2 regions of the Pseudomonas sp. LB3P31 genome follow, and region 1 is predicted to be linked to the other one. Evidence: predicted binding sites of a transcription regulator. Region 1 holds the regulator's gene; the other holds the start of a gene.

Region 1 (4,048 bases):
GAAAAACGACCAGAAAAAGGCCAATTAATGGCAACTCTGAAAGCTCAGCATCTGGCCAAGGCTTACAAGAGCCGCCAGGTCGTGCGCGACGTCAGCCTGTCGATTGACAGCGGTCAGATCGTCGGGCTCCTCGGCCCTAACGGCGCCGGCAAGACCACCTGCTTCTATATGATCGTCGGCCTGGTGCAGGCCGATCAGGGCCGCGTGCTGATCGACGACCTGGACGTCAGCCATCAGCCAATGCACGGCCGTGCCAAGGCCGGTATTGGCTATCTCCCGCAAGAAGCGTCGATCTTCCGCAAATTGTCGGTGGCCGATAACATCATGGCCATCCTCGAGACCCGCAAGGAGCTCGACAAGGCCGGTCGGCGCAAGGAGCTGGAGAGCCTGCTGCAGGAATTCCACATTAGCCATATCCGCGACAACCTCGGCATGAGCCTGTCGGGCGGCGAGCGTCGCCGGGTGGAGATTGCCCGGGCGCTGGCGACCAATCCGAAGTTCATCCTGCTCGACGAACCTTTCGCCGGCGTGGACCCGATCTCGGTAGGCGATATCAAGCAGATCATCCATCACCTCAAGGCCAAGGGCATTGGCGTGCTCATCACTGACCACAACGTCCGTGAAACCCTGGACATCTGCGAGACCGCCTACATCGTCAACGATGGCCAGCTGATCGCCGAGGGCGACTCTGCCACCATCCTGGCCAACGACCTGGTCAAGGAAGTTTATCTGGGCCACGAGTTCCGCCTTTAAGCGCTGCGGTGCCTGGCCAGTCGCCCGGGCGCTCGACACTCTAAAAAATCAATACTTTTTTATTGTTACAGCGCTCTAGGCAAACACTGCAATATCGGGCATATAATTTGCTTAAGTTTGGCGCTCCGGCGCCCTGTAGTGGATGGCGCATGCGCGCCGGCGAATAAGGTTTAAGCCCCTGCCATGAAACCATCGCTAGTCTTGAGAATGGGCCAGCAGCTGACGATGACTCCTCAGCTGCAACAGGCCATCCGCCTGCTCCAATTGTCGACCCTGGACCTGCAGCAGGAAATCCAGGAGGCGCTGGAGTCCAACCCGATGCTCGAACGCCAGGAAGAAGGCGACGACTTCGACAATGCCGATCCCTTGGCCGACAAAGCCGAGCAGCAACCCAACGCCGACGTTTCGGAGCCGTCCTATCAGGAAACCGCGCCGACGGTAGACAATCTCGAGGAAGGCGACTGGAACGAGCGCATTCCCAACGAGCTACCCGTTGATACCGCGTGGGAAGATGTCTACCAGACCAGCGCCAGCAGCCTGCCAAGCAACGATGATGACGAGTGGGACTTCACCACCCGCACATCGGCCGGCGAAAGCCTGCAGAGCCACCTGCTGTGGCAACTGAACCTCGCGCCGATGTCCGACACTGATCGCCTGATCGCCGTCACCCTGATCGACTGCATCAACAATCAGGGCTACCTGGACGAAACCCTCGAGGAAATTCTCGAAGCCTTCGACCCGGAACTGGACATCGAACTGGACGAAATCGAAGCCGTTCTGCACCGCATCCAGCAATTCGAACCGGCCGGCATCGGCGCTCGCAACCTGGGCGAATGCCTGCTGCTGCAATTGCGCCAGCTGTCCGCCAAGACCCCTTGGCTTACTGAAGCCAAGCGCCTGGTCACGGACTACATCGATCTGCTGGGCAGCCGCGACTATAGCCAGTTGATGCGGCGGATGAAGCTTAAGGAAGACGAACTGCGCCAGGTCATCGAGCTGGTCCAGAGCCTCAACCCGCGTCCCGGCTCGCAGATTGAGTCGAGCGAAGCCGAGTACGTGGTTCCGGACGTGATCGTGCGCAAGGACAACGAACGCTGGCTGGTGGAACTCAACCAGGAATCGGTGCCGAAGCTGCGGGTCAACGCCCAGTACGCCGGTTTCGTTCGCCGCGCGGACACCAGTGCCGACAACACGTTCATGCGCAATCAGTTGCAGGAAGCCCGCTGGTTCATCAAGAGCCTGCAGAGCCGCAACGAAACCCTGATGAAAGTTGCCACCCAGATCGTCGAGCATCAACGCGGTTTTCTGGAGTACGGCGACGAAGCGATGAAGCCGCTGGTACTGCATGACATCGCCGAAGCAGTCGGCATGCATGAATCGACGATTTCACGGGTGACCACGCAGAAGTTCATGCATACCCCACGGGGCATTTATGAACTGAAATACTTTTTCTCCAGCCACGTCAGCACCTCCGAAGGCGGCGAATGCTCGTCCACGGCGATCCGCGCGATCATCAAAAAACTGGTTGCGGCGGAAAATCAGAAAAAGCCGTTGAGTGACAGCAAGATCGCTGGTTTACTGGAGGCACAAGGCATTCAGGTGGCTCGCCGCACCGTCGCCAAGTACCGCGAATCCCTTGGGATCGCGCCTTCGAGCGAACGCAAGCGGTTGATGTAAGCCACGCCACAGCGTTCCAGTGGCAGATCATCTGGTCTGCCGCTTTATGCACTGGCAACGAAGGAGAAGCTGTATGCAAGTCAACATCAGTGGACACCAGCTGGAAGTTACCGAACCCCTGCGCACCTATATCGGCGAAAAACTCGCCCGTTTAGAGAGGCATTTCGACAAGATAACCAACGTGCAAGTCACGATGAACGTCGAGAAGCTCAAGCAGAAAATCGAAGCCACCTTGCATATTCCCGGCGGGGAAGTGGTCGCCAATGCCGAGCATGACGATATGTATGCCGCCATCGACCTGCTGACCGACAAGCTGGATCGCCAACTCAAAAAGCATAAGGAAAAGACCCAGAGCCTCCTCCAGGGCGCAACCGGTCGTTAACACTCCCAACCCATGATCCGACTTGAAAGTATCCTGACCCCCGGCCGTTCCCTCGTGAACGTGCCGGGCGGCAGTAAAAAGAAAGCCCTCGAGCAAATTGCCAACCTTATCCATAAAGAAGTACCGGATCTGGAGATGCAAGATGTCTTCGAGGCTCTGATCGCCCGTGAAAAACTCGGCTCGACCGGTTTTGGCAACGGCATCGCCATCCCCCACTGTCGTCTCAAGGGCTGCGCGTCACCTGTCAGTGCCTTGATGCACCTCGACGCCCCTATCGATTTCGACGCCATCGACGGCGCCCCGGTTGACCTGCTGTTTGTGCTGCTGGTCCCGCAAGCGGCCACCGATGCGCACCTGGAGCTCCTGCGCCAGATCGCCAGCATGCTGGATCGCAAGGAAGTTCGCGAAAAACTGCGCAGCGCCCCGAGCAATGAAGCCTTGTACCAGGTCGTCCTGGACGAGCAGAACGGTCATTAATCATGCGCTTGATCATTGTCAGTGGCCGTTCCGGCTCAGGTAAAAGCACTGCCCTCGATGTCCTTGAAGACAGCGGGTACTACTGCATCGACAACTTACCTGCCGGGCTGTTGCCAGAGCTGGCCGAACGAGCACTGATTCACACCGAGCTTGCGCAACCGCTGGTGGCCGTGTCGATCGACGCGCGCAACCTGCCAAGCCACCTGTCGCGCTTTCCAGAATTGCTGGAAGAGGTCCGCAGCCGGCATATCAAGTGTGATGTGCTGTATCTGGACGCCGACGAGGAAACCCTGCTCAAGCGTTTTTCGGAGACCCGTCGCCGGCATCCGCTGAGCAATGCCAATCGTTCGCTGGCCGAGGCCATTCAGGACGAGTCCAACTTGCTCGGGCCGATTGCCGACCTGGCCGACCTCAAGGTCAATACCACCAACCTGAACCTGTATCAGCTGCGCGATACCATCAAATTGCGGCTGTTGAACCAGCCCGAGCCGGGCACCGCGTTCCTGGTCGAGTCCTTTGGCTTCAAGCGTGGCATGCCGGTGGATGCCGATCTGGTGTTCGACGTGCGCTGCCTGCCCAACCCGTATTGGAAACCGGAACTGCGCGAGCAATCCGGGCTTGATCAACCGGTAGCCGATTACCTGGCGGCGCAACCGGATGTCGAGGAAATGTTCCAGGACATCTCCAGCTACCTGCTCAAATGGTTGCCGCGCTTCGCTGCCAGCAACCGTGCGTATGTCACCATTGCCATTGGCTGCA
Region 2 (4,048 bases), 2.4 Mb from region 1:
GATGACTCGTCGGTGGCGCGCAAGCAGGTCTCGCGTTGCCTGCAAACGGTTGGCGTCGAAGTGGTGGCGCTGAATGACGGTCGGCAGGCACTGGATTACCTGCGCAAGTTGGTCGATGAAGGGAAAAAGCCGGAAGAAGAGTTCCTGATGATGATTTCCGACATCGAGATGCCGGAAATGGACGGGTACACCTTGACCGCCGAAATCCGCAGCGACCCGCGCATGCAAAAGCTTCACATCATCCTGCATACTTCGTTGTCGGGAGTGTTCAATCAGGCGATGGTCAAGAAAGTCGGTGCCGATGACTTCCTGGCCAAGTTCCGTCCTGATGACCTGGCATCCCGGGTAGTCGACCGGATCAAAGCAGCAGACATCAGCTAGGGGCCCTTTGCCCCTGGCGGTACTAATACGAGTTAAGAGGCGGCATCTTTGTCTACGGGTAATTTGGATTTCGAACAGTTCCGGGTCTTCCTGGAAAAAGCCTGTGGCATTTTGCTCGGTGAAAACAAGCAATACCTGGTATCAAGCCGCCTCAACAAACTGATGGAGCAGCAAGGCATCAAGTCTTTGGGTGAGCTGGTCCAGCGCATCCAGACCCAGCCGCGCAGTGGTTTGCGCGAGATGGTGGTGGACGCCATGACGACTAACGAGACCTTGTGGTTTCGTGACACCTATCCCTTTGAAGTGTTGAAAAACAAGGTGCTGCCGGAAGCGATCAAGGCCGCTCCTGGCCAGCGCTTGCGGATCTGGTCGGCGGCCTGTTCGTCGGGGCAGGAACCGTACTCGCTGTCGATGTCCATCGATGAGTTCGAGCGGGTCAACCTGGGCCAGTTGAAGATGGGCGTGCAGATCATTGCCACCGACCTTTCCGGCACCATGCTGACCAACTGCAAGACCGGCGAGTACGACAGCCTGGCGATCGGCCGCGGCCTGTCGCCGGAGCGCCTGCAACGCTACTTCGACCCGAAAGGGCCGGGACGCTGGGCGATCAAGGCGCCGATCAAGAGCCGTGTGGAGTTCCGCTCGTTCAACCTGCTGGACAGCTACGCGGCCCTCGGCAAATTCGACATCGTGTTCTGCCGCAATGTGTTGATCTACTTTTCCGCCGAGGTGAAGAAAGACATTCTGTTGCGTATTCACAGTACGTTGAAGCCGGGTGGGTATTTGTTCCTGGGTGCTTCCGAGGCGCTGAATGGGTTGCCGGATCATTACCAGATGGTTCAGTGCAGTCCTGGGATTATTTATCAGGCGAAGTGATTGGTTGGGATGTTGAAAAAACGGGAGTCCTTTTGGGGGCTCCCGTTTTTTTTGGTGTGCATATCCATTCTCGTGGTCATGGCTTGCATTGGTTCCGCTTTTACAGCGGGTCACTTGGAGAAGCGCCAAGTAACCAAGCGCTTTTTGCCCCACCACTTGGCACCTCGCTAGGGCTCGGTGTGCCCTCACTCCGGCATCCTTGCCGGTTTACCCGCTCCGCAATACCTGCGTTCGGCCATCGTGGTTTATGGGGCGTCCGCGATCAACAACCAGGCCGAGGCGGCCTGAGAGCCGACCTGGCCGATAGTTCGGCCGTGCATCAGTGGCGAATGGCACACCCTCGTATGCAAGTACCCCTGTGGGAGCAAAGCTTGCTCGCGATGACCGATTACCATTCAACACTGATGCCGACAAGTATGACGCCATCGCGAGCAAGCTTTGCTCCCACAGGTGTCACCTCCAACAGGTGTCACCCCCCCACAGGTTCTCATTTCAAATTCAAGGAAGGTGCACAACCAAACAAGCGCAGCGCGCCGGCTTGATGCCTTGGTCGGCCCTAAGGCCGCCACGGCGAGGCTTTTGATTGCAGGCGCCCCATAAAACCACGCTGGCCGAACGCAGGTATTGCGTAGCGGGTAAACCGGCAAGGATGCCGGTTTAGCTGCGTTGGGCCATGGATGGCCCGTCGCAGCGACCCGCGGAGCAATGCCGGAGTGAGGGCACACCGAGCCTAGGCGAGGTGCCAAGTGGTGGGGCAAGAAGCGTTTGGTTACTTTGCGCTTTTCAAAGTGACCCGCCGTAAGGGCGGAACCAAAGGAAGCCGTGACCGCAGCAACGGATATGTACACAGCAAGATCAAAAGATCGCAGCCTCGTTTCACTCGACAGCTCCTACAGAAGAACCGCGTAACCCGCCGTAGGGCGAAACCAATTACAGCAGTTACCACACACACACACACGGCCCCAGGAAAACACCCTGACCACAAAGCGGCAGAAAAGCGGCAGCCAGCGGAAACCCATTGCCGCTTTTCTGTCGTTGCCCAAATGCCACCACCGCGCAAACCCCCGGTTTATGGGCTTTCATCGATTGGCACGGCGCTTGCTAAGTTCAACATACGAAAAATCAGGTCACCCGAAGGTTTCCCGACATGAGCATCAGCTTCGATAAAGCGCTCGGTATCCACGAACAGGCTTTGAACTTCCGCGCCCAGCGCGCCGAAGTCCTGGCCAACAACATCGCCAACGCCGACACCCCGAACTACAAGGCTCGGGACCTGGATTTTTCCAAAGTGCTCGCCGAGCAAAGCGAGAAAACCAAGGGTGGCGGGTTTGCGCTGAACATGACCAATAGCCGGCATATCGAGGCCCAGGGTCTGGGCAATGGCGACGAGGCGCTGTTGTACCGCACGCCGATGCAGCCATCGATCGACCAGAACACCGTGGACGCCCAGCTGGAGCAGTCGAACTACGCGGAAAACTCGGTCAACTTCCAGGCCAGTTTCACCCTGCTCAATAGCAAATTCAAAGGGCTGATTTCAGCCTTGCGTGGAGAGTAAGTCATGTCCCTGTCCAGTGTTTTCAACATTGCCGGTAGCGGCATGAGTGCCCAGACCACTCGCCTGAACACCGTCGCCAGTAACATCGCCAACGCCGAGACCGTTTCGTCGAGCATCGACCAGACCTACCGCGCACGGCATCCGGTGTTTGCCACCATGTTCCAGGGCGCGCAAACCGGTGGCAGCGATTCGTTGTTCCAGGACCAGGAAGCGGTCGGGCAGGGTGTGCAGGTGTTGGGCGTGGTCGAGGACCAGAGCAATCTTGAAGCGCGCTACGAGCCGAACCATCCAGCGGCCGACGCCAAGGGCTACGTCTACTACCCGAACGTCAACGTCGTGGAGGAAATGGCCGACATGATTTCCGCAAGCCGTTCGTTCCAGACCAACGCCGAAATGATGAACACTGCCAAAACCATGATGCAGAAGGTCCTGACGCTCGGTCAGTGATAAGGGGCGACTCAGATGAGTGTTACCGATACGACAAGCAGCTTGAGCCTCAACGACATCCTGGCCAACTCCTCAGTCAAGAACACCTCCACCACCAGTGATGGCCTGGCCTCGGCCACCGGCAGTGCTGCCGGCAAGAAGGCCCTGGGCAAGGACGCGTTCCTGCAATTGCTGGTAACCCAGCTGAAGAACCAGAACCCGCTGGAGCCCCAGGACAACGGCGAGTTCGTCGCCCAGCTGGCGCAGTTCAGCAGCCTGGAAGGCATCACCACGCTCAACGACACGGTCAGCGGCATTGCCGGCAACTATAACTCGTCCCAGGCCCTGCAGGCCTCGTCGCTGGTGGGCCGTTCGGTGATTGCACCGGGTAGCAAGGCCGTGGTCGATACCTCCAAGAGCATGACCGGCACGGTGGCCATTCCCGATTCGGTGCCGGCTGCCACGCTGAAGATTTCCGACAAGGACGGCAAGGTGGTGCGCACCATCGATATGGGCAGCCAGACCGCCGGCAATGCCAGCTTTATCTGGGACGGCAAGGACGACGCCGGCGCAACGGTCGAGTCGGGCACCTACACCTTCGCGGCGACGGCCACCATCGACAGCCAGGCGGTATCGCTGGTCACCAACCTGCCGGCCACCGTCAACAGCGTGACCATCAGCCAGACCGGTGGCGAGCTCATGCTCAACCTGGCCGGGCTGGGCAGCATCGCTCTGTCCAAAGTCCAAACCATTGGTATGTAAAGCCGACTAACCCGGCATAAAGGAGTAAAACATGTCTTTCAATATCGG

What was found. The regulator sigma-54, encoded in region 1, starts transcription at its own class of promoters, with help from an activator protein. The targets are predictions, from matches to a motif close to ANTGGCATNNANNTTGCTNT.
Region 2: flgB (flagellar basal body rod protein FlgB) is a predicted target of sigma-54. The motif match lies at 2,343-2,362, and genes of this name have one in related genera.

What each region holds. Positions count from the first base shown of each region.
Region 1 is NZ_CM142710.1:2,466,248-2,470,295, forward strand. Features, by position in the region: gene lptA (lipopolysaccharide transport periplasmic protein LptA) at 1-28, shown strand, start outside; gene lptB (LPS export ABC transporter ATP-binding protein) at 28-753, shown strand; gene ACYZTK_RS11295 (RNA polymerase factor sigma-54) at 937-2,430, shown strand; gene hpf (ribosome hibernation-promoting factor, HPF/YfiA family) at 2,504-2,812, shown strand; gene ptsN (PTS IIA-like nitrogen regulatory protein PtsN) at 2,825-3,289, shown strand; gene rapZ (RNase adapter RapZ) at 3,292-4,048, shown strand, end outside.
Region 2 is NZ_CM142710.1:4,857,693-4,861,740, forward strand. Features, by position in the region: gene ACYZTK_RS22165 (chemotaxis protein CheV) at 1-381, shown strand, start outside; gene cheR (protein-glutamate O-methyltransferase CheR) at 430-1,257, shown strand; gene flgB (flagellar basal body rod protein FlgB) at 2,405-2,812, shown strand; gene flgC (flagellar basal body rod protein FlgC) at 2,816-3,259, shown strand; gene flgD (flagellar hook assembly protein FlgD) at 3,275-4,000, shown strand; gene flgE (flagellar hook protein FlgE) at 4,032-4,048, shown strand, end outside.